Regions from separate parts of the Colwellia aquaemaris genome, predicted to be linked through region 2. Evidence: predicted binding sites of a transcription regulator. Region 2 holds the regulator's gene; the other holds the start of a gene.
What was found. The regulator NrdR, encoded in region 2, represses ribonucleotide reductase genes. The targets are predictions, from matches to a motif close to AAACACNANATNTNGTGTTT.
Positions count from the first base shown of each region.

Region 1: the regulator NrdR is predicted to act here: its motif matches at 2,400-2,419, upstream of nrdA (class 1a ribonucleoside-diphosphate reductase subunit alpha).

Region 1 is NZ_BAAJLV010000010.1:2,504-12,092, forward strand. Features, by position in the region: gene nrdA (class 1a ribonucleoside-diphosphate reductase subunit alpha) at 3-2,276, opposite strand; gene AC27HL_RS18140 (HAD family hydrolase) at 2,920-3,597, opposite strand; gene ubiG (bifunctional 2-polyprenyl-6-hydroxyphenol methylase/3-demethylubiquinol 3-O-methyltransferase UbiG) at 3,690-4,397, opposite strand; gene gyrA (DNA topoisomerase (ATP-hydrolyzing) subunit A) at 4,874-7,597, shown strand; gene serC (3-phosphoserine/phosphohydroxythreonine transaminase) at 7,896-8,981, shown strand; gene aroA (3-phosphoshikimate 1-carboxyvinyltransferase) at 8,983-9,589, shown strand, end outside.
Region 2 is NZ_BAAJLV010000001.1:722,742-732,330, reverse strand. Features, by position in the region: gene ribBA (bifunctional 3,4-dihydroxy-2-butanone-4-phosphate synthase/GTP cyclohydrolase II) at 1-523, opposite strand, end outside; gene AC27HL_RS03230 (riboflavin synthase) at 534-1,193, opposite strand; gene ribD (bifunctional diaminohydroxyphosphoribosylaminopyrimidine deaminase/5-amino-6-(5-phosphoribosylamino)uracil reductase RibD) at 1,255-2,382, opposite strand; gene nrdR (transcriptional regulator NrdR) at 2,417-2,872, opposite strand; gene glyA (serine hydroxymethyltransferase) at 3,092-4,345, opposite strand; gene AC27HL_RS03210 (hypothetical protein) at 4,657-5,274, opposite strand; gene AC27HL_RS03205 (RNA polymerase sigma factor) at 5,271-5,774, opposite strand; gene AC27HL_RS03200 (ABC transporter permease) at 5,894-7,057, opposite strand; gene AC27HL_RS03195 (ABC transporter ATP-binding protein) at 7,054-7,800, opposite strand; gene AC27HL_RS03190 (alpha/beta fold hydrolase) at 7,832-9,283, opposite strand; gene AC27HL_RS03185 (hypothetical protein) at 9,409-9,589, shown strand, end outside.

The sequences.
Region 1 (9,589 bases), on a different contig from region 2:
CGCTAAATTTTACAAGCGCCACCGGCACAACCATCGTCTTCAACTTCGGTTTGACTATCGTCAGCGCCATCGCGAGTATTGTGGTAATACATAGTTTTAACACCTAGTTTGTAGGCAGTTAGAATATCTTTTAACACTTGCTTGATTGGTACTTTGCCACCTTCAAATCGTGATGGGTCATAGTTGGTATTGGCCGATATTGTTTGGTCAATAAACTTCTGCATAATACCTACTAGTTGTAAGTAACCTTCGTTGTCTGGAATATTCCAAAGTAATTCATAGTTATCTTTTAATCTTTGGTACTCAGGTACAACTTGTTTCAAGATACCGTCTTTACTGGCTTTAATACTAATTAGGCCACGAGGTGGCTCAATTCCATTGGTCGCATTAGAGATTTGAGAAGACGTTTCTGACGGCATTAATGCTGAAACTGTTGAGTTACGCACGCCGTGCTCTTTAATGCTGGCTCGTAAGCTTTCCCAATCTAAATGCAGTTGCTCACCGGTAATATTATCGATTTCTTTTTTGTATGTATCGATAGGTAAAATACCTTTTGATAAACGAGTTTCATTAAATTTAGGACACGCACCTTGTTCAATAGCTAACTGGTTTGAGGCTTTCAATAGGTAGTATTGAATCGCTTCAAAGGTACGGTGTGTTAAATTATTTGCGCTACCATTTGAATAGAATACGCCATTTTTAGCTAGATAGTAGGCATAGTTAATTACGCCTATACCTAAGGTACGTCGTCCCATAGTGGCGTTATGTGCAGCCGGAACTGGGTAGTCTTGGTAATCTAATAGGCTATCTAGGGCACGCACGGCTAAGTCTGCTAAGCCATCTAATTCATCAAGGCTGTCGATAGCACCTAAGTTAAATGCTGATAACGTACATAAAGCGATTTCACCAGTTGGGTCGTTAACATCTTCCATTGGTTTTGTTGGTAGAGCAATTTCCAAACATAAGTTACTTTGGCGAATAGGTGCAACCGTTGGCTCAAATGGCGAATGAGTATTACAGTGGTCAACATTTTGTAAGTAAATACGGCCTGTACTTGCACGTTCTTGAGCGAATAAGGTAAATAATTCAATGGCTTTAATACGCTTTTTACGAATAGAGTCATCTGCCTCATATTTAACGTATAGTTCTTCAAACTTTTCTTGGTTTTCAAAGAACGCATCGTATAAGCCAGGTACATCGCTTGGACTAAATAAAGTGATTGACTCACCTTTGATCAAGCGTTGATACATAAGCTTGTTAAACTGTACGCCGTAATCTAAGTGGCGAACACGGTTTTCTTCAACACCACGGTTGTTTTTAAGGACCAGTAAGCTTTCAACTTCTAAATGCCAAAGCGGGTAGAATAGGGTGGCTGCACCACCACGAACGCCACCTTGTGAACAGCTTTTAACAGCCGTTTGAAAGAGCTTGTAAAATGGAATACAACCAGTGTGAAATGCTTCACCGTTACGAATAGTGCTGCCCAATGCGCGAATTCGACCGGCATTAATACCAATACCCGCACGTTGCGAAACATATTTAACAATTGAACTTGATGTTGCGTTAATTGAATCTAAGCTGTCGCCACATTCAATTAATACACATGAAGAGAACTGGCGTGTTGGCGTACGAACACCCGCCATAATTGGCGTTGGCAGAGAAAGCTTAAAGGTTGAAATTGCGTTATAGAAGCCTTTCACATAGTCTAAACGTGTTTCTTTTGGGTACTTGGCAAATAAACAGGCGGCCACCAAAATATATAAGAATTGGGCGCTTTCATAAATTTCACCAGTGACACGGTTTTGTACTAGGTATTTACCTTCTAACTGTTTTACCGCAGCGTAGCTAAAATCTAAATCACGACGATGATCAAGAAAGCTTTCCATCTCTTCAAATTCAGCTTCACTATAGTCACTTAAAAGGTGTTGATCATATTTTCCCGCTTCAACTAAATTTACCACGTGCGGGTAAAGTTTAGGTGGCTCAAATTGGCCATAGGCTTTCTTACGTAAATGGAAAATAGCTAAACGAGCTGACAAGTATTGATAGTCAGGTGTTTCCTCTGAAATTAAATCAGCGGCAGATTTAATAATGGTTTCATGAATATCCGCAGTTTTAATACCATCATAAAACTGAATATGAGATTTTAGCTCAACTTGAGAAACTGAAACATTATCTAGACCTTCAGCAGCCCAAGCAATTACTTGGTGGATTTTTTCTAAATCGATGGGTTCTTTTGAGCCATTACGCTTTGTAACAAAGAGGTTGTTATTCATGAAAGACCTGTAAATCTATTTATTGTTTTAATCACCTACAATAGGTGTTCATATTGTTAATGACCTCAAGATGGCAACTTTACGAGAAGAGTCGTAAGTCATTCAAAAGTTGCTGAATGAAAAATGCACTATATCTTGGGGTTTTAAAAAAACTAATCACAAGATAGTGAGGTTTGCCTGACAATGCAAGCGATAAAAAATGTTGAATTTTAGTTGATTTTTTTAGAGTAAAAGTTCTGTTAGTAACAACTAACTTAGTAGCGCTTTTTAATTTTGATTTTTCTAAAACGCAACGCTTATTTTAAGTTTTTTTTCACCGCTAAATTATTTTAAGTTAATTTTAGGGGTTTATATGACTAAAGAATATATGTGACTTATTTATATTAAAAATCAATACGTTATGTTTTTAGTGTAATTCTTATACAAGACAATTGACGAGTGTTTATTTAATCATCATTTAATGATCGTTTTAAGATCGTCAACTAAGAGTACCTATAAAATGTAAGGCTACTTTGTCGATAAAAAGTTAAATTATCGTTAACAGGTAAGGCATTAGTCTTTCACGCTTAATCACCCATTTATTATTGTCCGTGTATCTTTTTGAAAAAGGTTCGTAAAAGGCTTCATTTTACTTACATTGATACTATTTGATAAACGCCAATAAATCCGTAGGGCTATTTATAATATGATCTGCTTGCCATGCTTGGCAATTTTCATTAGCTAAGATATAACCCCATTTAGCCACAAAGGTCTTCATTATTGCGCTATTACCCGCTTGAATATCACGTAGGGCATCACCGACATAAAAACACTGTTGATTATCAACATTGATTTGTTGACAGGCATGTAATATTGGCTCGGGATCGGGTTTGCGTTTTTCAAGCGTGTCACCGCCAACCATAACTGCACAGTTTGCAAACTCAGGATAGTGGGGCAGTAATTTTTGGGTTAAGCCTTCGGGCTTATTGGTAATAATACCCCAAGGGATATTGTCGCTTTCAAGTTGTTGTAGTAATTGTGCAACGCCCGGGTAAAGGCAGGTATGCGTGGCAATATTATTTTCGTAATAACTTAAAAATTGGTGGCGTAAATCATCATAATTGTATTGCTTAATACTTTCGCCAAAACCTAAGTTTAGCAATCCTAATGCACCATCTGATGCAATTGGTCGGTAGTCTCTCGCGGCAACTGTTGGTTTTCCATATTTTGCCAAGACATGATTTAACGCCGCACCTAAGTCGTCAGCGGTGTCTAATAATGTACCATCTAAATCGAAAAGTACGGCGGCAATAGGAGTTTTTGAGTTAGTGGTAGTAGACATAATATCGCTCGATAGCATTGTTGTTATTGTGACGAGAATGACGTCGATGCCTGATTGCCTAGGTATCGACGTAGTGGTATTAAGTAATTTATTTATACACGTTGGCAGCAAAGAATATAATTTACATCAAGTGATGAAGTTAATTTGTGATTCTCTGTTAATGGATTGTAGTGAATGCCTGCGGCGTCAATACATTTTAAGTCAACAGACTCTGCCCAGGAAATTAGCGTAGAAGGACGAATAAAGCTGTTATGATCATGTGTGCCGTCTGGTACAAGTTTCAATATTTTTTCAGCAGCCACTATCGCTAATAGATAAGCTTTTAATGATTTATTCAATGTTGAAAAGAACACGTAGCCGCCCGGTTTAACCATCTGCGCACAAGCACTGATGATAGACGCCGGATCGGGCACATGCTCCAACATTTCCATACAGGTAACCACATCATAGTGCTGTGGATGCTGCTGGGCTTGCTCTTCAGCAGTAATTTTTTGGTAGTTAACCTCAACACCCGCTTCTAAGGCATGCAGCTTGGCAACATTTAGTGGTTCTTGACCCATGTCGATGCCAGTTACCTTAGCACCAAGTTGAGCAAGGCTCTCTGCTAAAATACCGCCACCACAGCCAACATCAATAATCTCTTTATTGAATAAATTCCCAACATGTTGGCAAATAAATTGTCGACGTAAAGGGTTGATTTGATGCAGTGGTTTGAAATCACCATCAAGTTCCCACCACTGGCTAGCAACTTGTTCAAATTTGGCTATTTCATCTTGATTAACATTTAAAGGCTTTGACATGGCATTATCATTATTTGTCTTGTTGATGTTGGCGATTCTAAACCAATATTTCCAGCAAGCCCAGTGAGAAAATTGATTCAACTTAAATAAAAGTCAATGATAAGAATTTTTGGCGTTCTTTTTGGCTTTGCTTATATATAAGTAAAGTTTTACTCGGTATAAATAGACATGGAGATGAAAAGTATGTTGATAAAATAAACGCTTTTTGCTGACATGTGTTTAAAATGCGAACAATGCGCTTTTGTTAATATATTATCAAGCCATTTAAAAACTATAAAAGCAAATAAAAACAGTTATATAACTATAAAAAATGTTAATAGTAACATGCACTTGAAACTTTATCTTTTTAACGGCAAAATGAAGCAATATAAAGCGGTAGGGCATAACAATGTTTTATGTTAGTATGCCGTGTTGATTAAAAATAATAATTTCGAAATTTTCTGAATTAGATTTACGTTAAGGGATACCATCAATTTATGACCGATTTGGCGAATAATATTGCTCCTGTCAATATTGAGGATGAGCTAAAAAGCTCCTATTTAGATTACGCGATGAGTGTAATTGTAGGTCGTGCATTACCAGATGTACGTGATGGCTTAAAACCAGTGCATCGTCGCGTACTATTTGCAATGAATGTGCTAGGTAACGACTTTAACAAGCCGTATAAAAAATCAGCACGTGTTGTTGGTGACGTTATTGGTAAATATCACCCACATGGTGATACAGCAGTTTATGATACGATTGTTCGTATGGCGCAGCCATTTTCACTACGCTATATGTTGGTTGACGGCCAAGGTAACTTTGGTTCTGTTGATGGCGATTCAGCGGCGGCAATGCGTTATACCGAAATTAGAATGGCAAAAATTGCTCATTCAATTTTAGCCGATTTAGACAAAGAGACTGTGGATTATGTAGCCAACTATGATGGCACTGAAATGATCCCAGCCGTTATGCCAACACGCATTCCAAACCTACTGGTTAATGGTACGTCTGGTATTGCGGTAGGTATGGCCACGAATATTCCACCACATAACTTAACTGAAGTGATTAATGGCTGTTTAGCTGTTATTGATAATGAAGATCTTAGCTTCGAAGAGTTACTAGAATATATTCCAGGCCCAGACTTCCCTACGGCAGGTATTATCAGTGGTCGTGCAGGTATTCAAGAAGCTTATAAAACTGGCCGTGGTAAAATTAAAATTCGTGCCCGTGCAGAAATTGAAGTTGATGAAAAATCAGGTAAAGAAACCATTGTTGTTCATGAACTTCCGTACCAAGTTAATAAAGCTCGTTTAATTGAAAAAATGGCTGACTTGGTTAAAGAAAAACGCTTGGAAGGTATTTCGGCCCTACGTGATGAGTCTGATAAAGACGGCATGCGCATGGTAATAGAAGTGAAGCGTGGCGAAGTGGGCGAAGTTGTTTTAAACAATTTGTATAAGTTAACACAAATGCAAGTGTCGTTTGGTTTGAATATGGTAGCCCTAAGTAATGGCCAGCCGAAACTATTCAACTTACGCGAAATGCTCGATGCCTTTATTTTGCATCGTCGTGAAGTGGTAACTCGCAGAACCATTTTCGAATTACGTAAAGCTCGTGAACGCGCGCATTTACTTGAAGGTTTATCAATCGCTTTAGCGAATATTGACCCTATCATAGAATTAATTAAAAACTCGCCGACACCTAGCGAAGCAAAAGAGCAGTTACTTGCACGCGGTTGGGATTTAGGCCATGTTGCTGAAATGCTTAGCGCTGCGGGTGATGATGCTGCTCGTCCTGAATGGGTAGAAGCTGAGTTTGGTATTCGCGATGGCCAGTACTTCTTAACCGCACAACAAGCGCAAGCAATTTTAGATTTACGTTTGCATAAGTTAACCGGTTTAGAACACGAGAAAATTCTAAACGAATACAAAGCATTATTAGATGTTATTGCTGAGTTGCTACATATTTTGGCAAGTCCTGCACGTTTAATGGAAGTAATTCGTGAAGAATTAGAAGTTATCCGTGATGACTTTGGTGATGAGCGTCGTACCGAAATTACTAATGCTTCACATGATTTAGCATTAGAAGATTTGATCAATGAAGAAGATGTTGTGGTAACGCTTTCTCATGAAGGATATGTTAAGTATCAAGTATTATCAGATTATGAAGCTCAGCGTCGTGGTGGTAAAGGTAAAGCAGCGACTAAGATGAAAGATGAAGATTTCATTGAGCGCCTGCTAGTTGCTAACACGCACGATACAATTTTGTGTTTCTCTAACCGCGGCAAGTTATATTGGTTGAAAGTTTACCAATTACCTTTGGCTAGCCGTACTGCTCGTGGTCGTCCAATTATTAACTTATTACCATTAGAAGATGATGAACGTATTACCGCTATTTTACCTGTACGTGAATATGAAGAAGACAAGTTCATTATTATGGCGACAGCCTCAGGTACAGTGAAGAAAACAGCACTTACGGCATACAAGAACCAACGTGCTAACGGTATTATTGCTTTGAATCTTCGCGATGATGATACCTTAATTGGTGTTGATATTACTAACGGCGAAAACGATATTATGTTGTTCTCAGATGCCGGTAAAGTAGTACGCTTTAATGAGAAGAAACGCGACAGTGAAACGGGCGAAATAAAAATTGATCCTGAAACGGGCGAACAGCAATGGGCGTTAAAACCTATTGGCCGTACTGGTACTGGTGTTCGTGGTATTAAGTTAGAAGGTGAGCAAAAAGTTGTTTCATTGATTGTTCCTAAGAATGATGGTCCAATTTTAACTGTTACTGAAAATGGCTTTGGTAAGCGTACTGCATTAGAAGAATACCCAGCTAAGAGCCGTGCAACTAAAGGTGTGGTATCTATCAAGGTGAGTGAACGTAATGGTCCTGTTGTTGGCGCTGTTCAAGTAGAAGAACAAGACGAAATTATGTTGATCACCGATAATGGTACTTTGGTGCGTACCCGCGTCAATGAAGTTAGTGTTATTGGTCGTAATACTCAAGGTGTTCGTATTATTCGCACTGTTGAAGGTGAACATGTGGTTGCCTTACAACGTATTGATGAAATTGAAGAGCCGGAAGTTTTTGAAGAAGCCGAAGGTGGCGAACAAGCTACAGCTCAAGTTGAAGGTGATAAAGTTGACACACCTGATACCGATGGTGGCAATGAAGATTCATCACTCGAAAATGGCGATACTGCAGAGTAACCGTTGTTAACATAATAAAAAGGCGGTATTTACCGCCTTTTTTTATGGCTGAATTTTATTGGTTAAATTTAAAAAAGTGATTGAAGAAAAAAGTTATATTAAAGTTTAATAAAGAATTGATGCTAGACGCCAAAACGGTATGCTAGCAGTAGTTTTTACAGCCAAGACATAAAAAATAAAATACCTTGGTAGTGTTAATTGTTAAATAGTTCCGTGTTAGAGATCTCCAGGGCTGTTATTTGCTGATGTGAAGTACAAGCCAACTTATCAAGTTAATTGAAGAAGGGTGTAGAGTTAAATGTCGAGTGTTTATAATTTTTGCGCAGGTCCGGCTATGTTACCTGTTGATGTCATGAAAAAAGCGCAAAGTGAGTTTTTAAATTTTGCTGATACCGGTAGCTCAGTAATGGAACTTAGCCACCGTAGTAAAGAATTTATCGCCGTAGCTGAAAGTGCAGAAGCGAATTTACGAAAGCTTATGGCAATCCCTGAAAATTATAAAGTACTCTTTTGTCATGGTGGTGGCCGCGGGCAATTCTCCGCTGTGGCGTTGAATTTATTAGGCGCAGCAAAAAAAGCAGACTATATCGTTACCGGTGCTTGGTCGAAATCAGCCGCAGAAGAAGCAAGTCATTATGGCGATATTAACATTATCAATGCCATTGACAATGCTGGTGGAGTTCAACGAGTTAAGCCAAGCACTGAATGGCCTATTAGCGATGATGCTGCGTATGTGCATTACTGTCCAAATGAAACCGTTGATGGAATTGAAATTTTTGAAGTGCCTAATACTGGTGATATTCCCTTGGTAGCTGATATGTCATCGACGATTTTGTCACGTGAATTTGATGTCAGTAAATTTGCTCTTATTTATGCAGGTGCGCAAAAAAATATTGGCCCATCAGGATTAACCTTAGTGATTGTGCGTGAGGACCTATTAGGTAATGCACATATTGATACACCATCAATTATGAATTATCAGGTATTAGCTAAAAATGGCTCTATGTACAATACGCCACCAACGTATGCTTGGTATTTAGCCGGGCTAGTTTTTGATTGGCTGTTGGCTAAAGGTGGGGTTGATGCTGTTGCTAAAATTAATGTCCAAAAAGCACAATTACTTTATGACTATATAGATAAGAGTGATTTCTATAAAAATTCGATAGTGTCAGAAAATCGTAGCTTAATGAATATTCCATTCTGGTTGACTGATGATTCCTTATCAGCAAGCTTTTTAGCACAAGCAGAAAAGCATGGGTTAATGGCGTTAAAAGGTCACCGTATGGTAGGTGGAATGCGCGCAAGTATTTATAATGCTATGCCAAAAGAAGGTGTGCAAGCGTTAGTTGATTTTATGAAAAAATTCGCCGAGGGAGCTAAGTAATATGGAGCAATTAACCTTAAATCCCATTAATAAAATTAATGGTGAAGTGTTTTTACCTGGCTCAAAAAGCTTATCTAATCGTGCTTTATTAATTGCCGCCCTTGCTAATGGCGAAACGAAAATTACTAACTTATTGGCTAGTGACGATATTAAGCATATGTTAAATGCATTAAAAAGCTTAGGTGTTCAATATACGTTAAGTGACTGCGGTACTGAATGTACGGTTATTGGTAATAATGGCTTTTTTAGTTGCAATGAAACCTTAGAGTTATACCTAGGCAATGCCGGCACTGCAATGCGGCCTTTATGTGCAGCGCTTGCAGCAAGTACAGGGGAGTTCGTTTTAACTGGTGAGCCTAGAATGAAAGAGCGACCTATTGGTCACTTGGTTGAGGCATTATATCAACTTGATGCTGACGTTGAATACTTGGAAAATAAAGATTACCCGCCGGTGAAAATTAAGGGTAAGGCTTTAACTGGTAATACGGTAACTATTGATGGCTCTATTTCTAGCCAATTTTTAACGGCAATTTTAATGGTGTCGCCATTGTTGAAAACTGACACGCAAATCATTATTGAAGGTGAGTTAGTTTCGAAACCTTATATTG
Region 2 (9,589 bases):
GACGCGCCATAGTGCCATCTTCATTGAGAATTTCAACAATAACAGCTGCAGCTTCCAGCCCAGCTAAACGCGCTAAATCAACCCCAGCTTCGGTATGACCAGCACGGTTTAATACGCCACCATCTTTAGCAATTAATGGAAAAATATGACCTGGTTGCACAATAGAGTTATGATCGGCATCTTTGGCTACCGCCGCTAGAACAGTTGTCGCTCTATCTGCGGCAGAAATCCCTGTTGTTACCCCTTCAGCCGCTTCAATTGACACGGTAAAGTTAGTAGTAAATTGTGCATCATTTTTATCAACCATCAATGGTAATTTTAATGCTTCACAGCGCTGTGCAGACATCGGCATACAAATAAGACCACGACCATGTGTTGCCATAAAGTTGATCGCCTCTGGCGTCACTTTTTCTGCCGCCATAATGAAGTCACCTTCATTTTCGCGATCTTCGTCATCCATTAAGATAACCATTTTACCCTGAGCAATATCGTCGATAATCTCTTGTGGCGTGTGTAAATTCATGACAACCTCTTTATTTAATAAAACCACTGCGCGCTAATAGCGCATGCGTAACACCTGACTCTGTTGACTGGTCAGTTGTTTGCTTGGTAAGTAATCTTTCTATATAACGGGCAATTAAATCAACCTCTAAGTTAACTTGCGTGCCCACTTGATATTTACTAATAATTGTCTGCTCTGTCGTGTGCGGCACAATTGTTAAACGAAACTTATCTTGCGTTAAACTATTCACCGTTAGGCTAGTGCCATCAATAGTGATAGAGCCCTTTTCAGCAATATATGCTGACAACTCTGCCGGCATGGTTAGCCAATAATCAATACTATTGCCTTTGTGTTCAATACTGGTAATTTCGCTGACGGCGTCAACATGACCTGAAACCATATGACCACCAAATCGCGTTGTTGGCAACATGGCTTTTTCAAGGTTAACAGGACTACCTATTTGATAGTGTGCAAAACCTGTACGGGTTAAGGTTTCACTTGAAACATCAGCACTAAAACTTGCATTATCTAACGCGACTACCGTTAGGCAAATACCATTAGTCGCAATGGAGTCGCCTAATTTTACATCTGATAAATCAAGTGTCCCCGTTGCTACGGTTACTCGTGCACCATCGCCTGAAGTATTTATTGCTTTTAAGTGCCCTACGGCTTCTATAATTCCAGTAAACATTGTACTTTCATTACCTTTATTAATAATACTGAGAGCAAGCTATACAATCAGCAAATTGACTTTAATGACCAAAATTGGCCGTTAAGCGAATATCTTTACCAACCATGCGTATATCGGTAATTTCTAAATTTTTTGCCTGTGCTAGCTTTACTATTTCCGGCATATTAACTAAATCTTTGCCGTCATTACCCATCAATTTAGGCGCCTGAAATAAAACTAGCTCATTTACTAGGTTTTGGCTTATAAATGCCCCAGCTAACTGAGCACCTGACTCAATCAGTACATCATTTAAGCCAATTTTAGCTAAATAGGATAGTAACGACTTTAAATCGATATAATCGCTATTTTCTGCCTTGGAAATTACAACTTGTTCTACAAAGTGAGGCCAACTATGTATGTTTTCAATAGTATGTCGAATAATTAATATTCTACCTGACTCTTGGAAAATCGGCAGCTCAGGCGATAGACGATTTTTACCATCAATGATAATACGCAGTGGTTGTCTTACCTCTGCTTCTGGATAAATACATTGTACAGAGCCAAGTGACTGCCAACGTACATTCATTCTCGCTTTATCTGCAATAACAGAATCTGCGCCACAAATAACGCCGCAGCTTTGCGCTCGCAGTCTTTGCACATCCGCTCGTGCTTCTGCTCCGGTGATCCATTGACTCTCACCACTGGCCATAGCGGTTTTCCCATCTAAACTAGCGGCTAATTTACAGCGCACATAAGGCTTTTTATGCGTCATTAATTCAATAAAGCCTGGGTTTAAAGCCCGCGCGTCTTGCTCTAACAAGCCAGATTGGCTTGAAATACCTGCCGCTTCCAATAACCTTAAACCACGGCCTGACACTTTTGGATTAGGGTCAACCATAGCGGCAATAACGTGAGCAACTTGCGCCTTAATTAACGCTTCAGCACATGGCGGTGTTAAACCATAGTGACTACAAGGCTCTAATGTGACATAAGCTGTTGCGCCTTTTGCCTTATCGCCAGCTTGAGCTAAAGCATGAACTTCGGCATGACCTTGCCCTGCTTTTTTGTGAAAACCTTCACCAACAATTTCCCCATTTTTAACAAGTACGCAGCCTACTCTTGGATTAGGAGACGTAGTGTAATGGCCGCGCTTAGCCAATTCGATAGCGCGTTGCATGTATTGATGATCAGTTAAGGTAAATGTAGTCATGGTTTGCTCTTACGGCTTTCATTACTGCTAGTTGTTATTCACTATCGCCTAAGCGGGCAATTTCTTCACCAAACTCTTTAATGTCTTCAAAAGAGCGATATACTGAAGCAAAGCGAATATAGGCGACTTTGTCTAAGCTTTTTAACTGTTCCATAATTATAGTGCCAAGCATTTCACTCGACACTTCTCGTTCACCTGTAGCGCGTAACTTAGATTTAAGTTTATTTATCGACAATTCCATTTCTTCTGTACTAACAGGTCTTTTTTCTAAGGCTCGAACTAAACCATTGCGCATTTTATCTTCATTAAACGGCTCACGAGAGCCATCACGCTTAATGATGCGCGGCATGACGAGCTCAGCACTTTCAAAAGTCGTATAGCGTTCATGGCACACTAAACATTCGCGACGACGGCGCACTTGATGACCATCAGAAACTAAACGAGAGTCGATAACTTTAGTATCGGTGGCAGAGCAAAAAGGACAATACATGGATGATTTCCGTAGTTAATTCGACCTAATAAACATAAGTGGGCATTTTAATTGAAAACACGCCATTAAGCTAAAAAACTTACAGGGAAAATTTAAAAGCACAAAATTTTAAACTGAGAGGTTTTTATTGGCTATAAAAAATGGCCACCTAAGTGACCATTTATAAGTACTAAGCAGCGCTATTGAACTGCTCGGTATTTTATCATTTACATTATAGCTTTACTTGTAAACTGGGAAACGTGCGCATAGCTCTTTAATGCCAGCTTGTACTTTCACAATTGTTTCTTCGTTAGTAATATCATCTAAAATATCACAAACAAAAGTTGTAATTGCTTTAGTTTCTTCAACACCAAAACCACGACGAGTAATTGCTGGTGTACCTAAGCGTAAGCCAGATGTTACAAACGGTGAACGTGGGTCATTTGGTACTGAGTTTTTGTTTACTGTGATATGAGCACGACCAAGTGCAGCGTCAGCATCTTTACCAGTGATATCTTTGTCAATTAAATCAAGCAATAACAAATGGTTTTCAGTACCGTTTGAAACCACTTTATAGCCACGTTCTTGTAATACCACAACCATAGCTTTAGCGTTATCTAACACATTTTGTTGATAGGCTTTAAATTCAGGAGACAATGCTTCTTTAAACGCTACCGCTTTAGCAGCGATAATATGCATTAATGGGCCACCTTGACCACCTGGGAATACAGCGCTGTTTAACTTCTTGTAAATTGCTTCGTCATCACAACCTGAAACAATTAAACCACCACGTGGGCCAGCTAATGTTTTATGTGTAGTAGTCGTGACAACATGAGCGTGAGGAACTGGATTAGGGTAAAGGCCTGCTGCAACTAAACCGGCAACATGAGCCATATCAACTACAAAATAAGCACCAACTTTATCGGCAATTTCACGCATACGTGCCCAGTCGACCTTTTGAGAGTATGCAGAGAAGCCGCCAATAATCATTTTAGGCTTATGTTCTTCAGCCAACACTTCCATCTCTTCATAATCAATCTGACCGTTATCATCTATACCGTAAGGAATTATGTTATAAAGTTTCCCAGAAAAGTTTACTGGCGAACCATGAGTAAGATGCCCACCATGGGCTAAACTCATTCCTAAAATAGTATCTCCCGCTTCAAGCAGAGCCATGTAGACAGCACTATTAGCCTGGGAACCAGCATGTGGTTGAACATTAGCATAAGTTGCACCAAATAATTCTTTAGCACGATCAATAGCTAACTGCTCAGCGACATCTGCATTCTCACAACCACCGTAATAACGCTTGCCTGGGTAACCTTCAGCATACTTATTAGTGAATTGAGAACCTTGTGCTTCCATAACTCGAGGACTGGTATAATTTTCTGAAGCAATAAGTTCAATGTGTTCTTCTTGGCGAACAACTTCATTACTCATTGCTTGATAAAGTTCTGGATCAAAATCAGCAATATTCATATCACGTGTAAACATGTAATTTCCTCAATTAGTCTGCCAGCGGCATTAGTTGGCTTTTGTTTTTCAACATTAGCAAGGTCAAAAATAATTGCGGCATATTTTGCCTGAACTTGTAGGGGTTGTATATGATAAAACCACGCTCTTTTAGTTCATTTTGCAATCAATTATGCTTTGAGGTTAGCGTTAAAAGTTTTTAACGAAGCCATCAAATAATTAGCAGAACCAATATACTGCCTTGGAGTGGGAAAAACAACAAATTTAAATCAGGATAAGTCCGCTTATTCAAAATATAATTCTAAAAAAAAGGGAAATTCCATTTTAAATAGCTATTTCATCTGCAAAAGCTGCTGGTATTCTTTCCTACGTTTTCTATATAAATAGTCAACAATAAGATAAATAACCAACATAAAGCCATTAGCCATTAAATAACCCGGAAGTGCAGCTTTGTCGCTGGTTTGACTGACAGTGTAAACAAACCAGTTTACTAAAGGCAGAAAGGGTAAAAATGATAACTTAGTTATCCACATATAACGCATAGATGATTCACTACCTGCAATCGCATGATCAATTGCCTTTTCTGGACTGTCGCAAAGTTGCGACCATATTGCGATACGAATTTTTGCTTCAAAATAAATAAAGACTAGGGAGATTAAACCACCAAGTCCTATATATATGTTTACTGGCTCTCCCCATTGGCCATCGTAAATGCCATACATAAACGCCACCAACAAACCTAACGTAGCAATAACATTCAATGCAAAACAAAACTTTGCGCCACGAGTGCGTCGACGCGTACGTTTAATTAGTGCTTGAATATCAGTTTTAGGCGTTGGCTGTGTTTGCCAATCTTCACTAATTTTTGCCCATGCATCTTCTGCTGCTCTATCTTCAGGAAGCGGTTTTGATTCAAGCTGCTGTTTCTCATTATTGTTGTTTTTATTCATACTGCCTCCAACAACTGCATTAACTTGGCCTTAGCCCTTTGTAATCGCACGCCAACTAAGTTAGTGGAAATAGCCAAAACATCAGCAATTTCTTGGTAACTCATACCTTCAAGCGCCAAAGTGATAACTTGTTGCTGTTCTAGCTTTAATTGGCGAATTGCTTGTGCCAATCGTTGTTGCCTTTGTTGCTGATCAAGTTCTTGGTATGGGGTTGCATGCTTATGATCGACAGTTAAACCATCGTCAAAGTCTTGCTCTGTTTTTATTGTTTTCACGGATTTAGCTACATGGGTAGCCAATACATTATGAGCAATACGGGCAACAAAAGTTTTTGCACTGGCTTCACTGCGATATTGAGGTAGTGCTCGCCAGATATTCAATGCGATTTCTTGAAATAATTCATCTTGAATAGCGGCTTTGGCTTCAAAACCGCTAATAATATGGCGAAGAAGTTTTTCATACTCCTCCAGCCATTGTTGAAAAATTAATTGATGAGACAAAAAACTATCCTTGCATTCAGCTTGCTTACAAGTACTTCTTTGCTTATAAGGGACTGATATTGTTATAAGCGTAGAATTTAACATAGTATTAACTTAGGTATCATCAATTTTTTCGTTTTCTAGCTCAACGCCATCACAACTTTTTCTGACTTCAGCTTTTTCGCTAACATAGTAACTAATAGCACAGTAATACCTATGGTTACTCCGCTTGTGGTTAACATTGCTAGCCAATTCACTTCCACACCTTTAAAAATGTCTTCCATAATTAATGACTGCCCAGCAATCGGCATCCAATCTAGCCATTGTGGACGATCATCCATTAGCATAAGTGCAACTGGTACAAAGGCAGGAATAGCAATGATCATGTTGACGGTTGATTGTGCTTCTTTAAAACTTTTAGTTTGAAAAGCTAAAAACAATTGACAGGCGGTCGCAAAGAAACAAATAGGTAACAGTAAGAATAATAAGGTTAAAGCTTTAGGTATACCTAAACTGAATGTTGCACCAATTTTAGTTAAATCAACAAAACCGACTGAAATTGACGTTAAAACTAGCACCATAGCAACGCCAATAACCGATATGGTTGAAGCACTGCAAAGTTTCGCTAGCACTATTTTCATTGTACTCACAGGTTGGCACAACAGCATTTCCAATACATTACGCTCGCGCTCACCCGCACTCGAGTCAATTGCGACAGACAATCCTGACATAAATGCGGCCATCATCATGTACAACCCCATCATCATTGAAATCATAATAAAGGTTGCGTCAGGTTTAGCTAAATCTTGCTCCACCACTTTTACAGCGTTAAGTAAGCGCACATCAACGCCTCTTAATAATAACCGCTTGTAACCAATAGACAATGAAAATTCACGTACGGCATTATTGATTCGACGTGTTGGCGGGCGAACGGCTTTGTCATTAAAATCAGCTTTTAAATGCACCATAATGGTTTTACCTTCAGCCATATTTTTTGCGTAATCTTCTGGAATATCAATCATGATATTACGCTCGTCCCAAATCGCTTTATCTTCATTGGGTACATCAGCAAAGCTGAAAATATTTTGCTTAGCAAGGTGTTCAATTAACTTAGGTGCGTATTCAGAGCCGGTGAATTTAATATATGCTGGTGGTTCATCAATGGCTTTTTCAATAACTATTTTTGACATTACCATGATCATAATTGGCGCCATAAACGCCATCATTAAAGCAACCATTAGCGCTCGTTTATCACGAAATGCTTCTTTATATTCTTTTAATAGCAAAGCTTTAAACTGGATCATGCTGCTACTCCTTCATCTGAGCCAATTAATTTAACAAACGCTTCTTCTAAATGCGTTTCACCCGCTAAGTCACATAACTCTTGCGGTGTACCTTGTGCCGCAAGTTTACCATTGGCAACAATAATTACCCGATCACATAATGCAGCAACTTCTTGCATGACATGTGAAGAAAACAAAATGCAGTGTCCTTTTGCTTTAAATTTCGCCAAATGGTTGCGTAAAATTCTGGTACTCATCACGTCTAAGCCGCGGGTTGGTTCATCAAGAACAAAATTCTTAGGTTGATGCACCAAAGATTGCGCTAAAGTTACCTTCATGCGTTGCCCTTGTGAAAATCCAACGGTTTTCCGATGTGCTAAATCTTCTAATTCTAAGTCTTTAATGACTTGCTCAATTGCCTGCTTTTTGGTATTTCCCGACATGCCATGAATACTGGCAAAATAGTCAATTTGTTCATATGCCGTTAAACGCTCGTACAAGCCAAACTTATCAGGAAATATGCCTAGTTTTGCCCGCGCAGCTAGTGGATTTTCTGTAACTTTAATGCCGTCGATAGTAGCAAAACCTTCATCGGCAGAAAGCAAGCCATAAAGCGTGCGTAAACAGGTGGTTTTGCCCGCACCGTTTGGTCCTAAAATTCCCGTAATTTCACCATCTTTTGCAGTAAAAGACAGGCCGTCTAAGGCTTTTACGGTATTTTTCTTATCGATAAAGCTCTTATGTAAATTATTTACTTCAATCATTTTTTATTCCTTTACTATTACTCACAAGAGCCTATTGAACGCCGTTAACACTAGTCATAAATGTTTCTGCCGGTACATCTTCAAGACAAGATTCATCGAGCGATTTTGGATCTTTCTTGCTTAAGAACTCATTAATAATCATGTTGGCGCATGTGCTCATAGCGACAGTATGAGATGCATTTTCAACAACAATATGATGGCTATTTGGCAGTGATTTATCAGCGTAGTCACCATTACTTGGCGGCGTTACTGGGTCTAGGTTTCCTGATAAAATCAAAGTTGGAATATCAGCAGTGACACTTTGATAAAAATCTTCACTAGGGCGATATTGCGGAAAGAAAGGACATATTGCCTGCCAAGCAAAATGACTATCATTACCGTCAAAATTATTATCGCCGTCATGCATTTTATCTTCAGCACTTATTCGAGGCATGTCTTCGTTACAAACAATGTTAAATAACAAGCCGGTATATACTAATTGTTCATCTTCAGTGCGAGCCATTAAGCCTATCAAAGGCTGATAATTTTCTAGGTAAGCTTGGTGGATCACAAGTGGCACCATAGAACGCCCTTCCATGCCATAAAGTTGAAAGCGTAAGTTACCGGTAAACTTAGTATCATCAAGTACAAACTTAGTCGTGGTGCCAATACGAGGGTGTAAAATATCAAAACTTACTGGCTGGTTTGCTAAGCGCTTTTTAACGGCCTGAAATTCTTGGGCTAAATTCGGAAATGCCTGATGACATGATTCATTTTTTTGGCAGTTTTCAATTAATAAATTAAATGATCGAGCGCCACTTTGACCAAACATACCAATTGGTACTTCGATAGGCCCAACACTATCAAGAACAACACTCTCCAATGATTCTGGGAATAAACGCATATAAACTAAACCGGCACGCGTTCCGTATGAGCCACCATAAATATTAATTTTCTCATGACCTAATGCAGCACGAATACCGTCAAAATCACGGATAGCATTTTCAGAGTTATATTGGGTAACATCACCTTTAAATTGCGAGACACAATCTTTAACTTCTTGCTCATTGAGTTCGCTCGCCAATGCCGTATAGACATTCTCAACAGCGTCAAATTCACATTCTAGGGCGCTACTTTCCCCAGTACCACGCTGATCTACAAGAATAATGTCACGCGTTTTCCTTACTTCACGAAAAACCTGGTTTAACGCAGTTGCAAGCTCTACAGCCGCTTGACCCGGGCCGCCTGCTAAAAACATTAACGGGGCTTTATATTCGCTGTTGTCTATGGCAGGTAAAACAGCAAAATTTACAGAAATTTTATCGCCGTTAGGCTTTTGATAATTCTCAGGAACCTGCAATTTACCACACTTAACTTGCGAGCGAATTTCACCTAAATGGCAATTTTCTAATGTCAGGCTATCGTTTTTTATATCATTTGCTAGTGATTGCTGTGCAAAGCCCAGTAGGCCGACAACGAGCATCTTCTTCCACGTTATTTTCATTTTATCCTTCCTAATGATAATGTTGCCTGTATAGTCTCGATACATTTAAATTTATTACAGCATTTAGAAAATAAATTTAATAAATAAATTAACAAGCTGATAATTAAGAAAAATACAGGTTACTTATGAGCGATAAAAGCGCCACGTTTTCTCAAAAGAATGACAAAAAAGAAACACATGCAACAGCACAGAAAACAGGCATTAGCAGTGAAAAGCTAAACTTAATCATCGCATTGTGCGCTATTTTAATTTCTGCAGCCTCCTTCTATGCTACCTACTTACAAGCTGATGCTGCCGAACGACAAG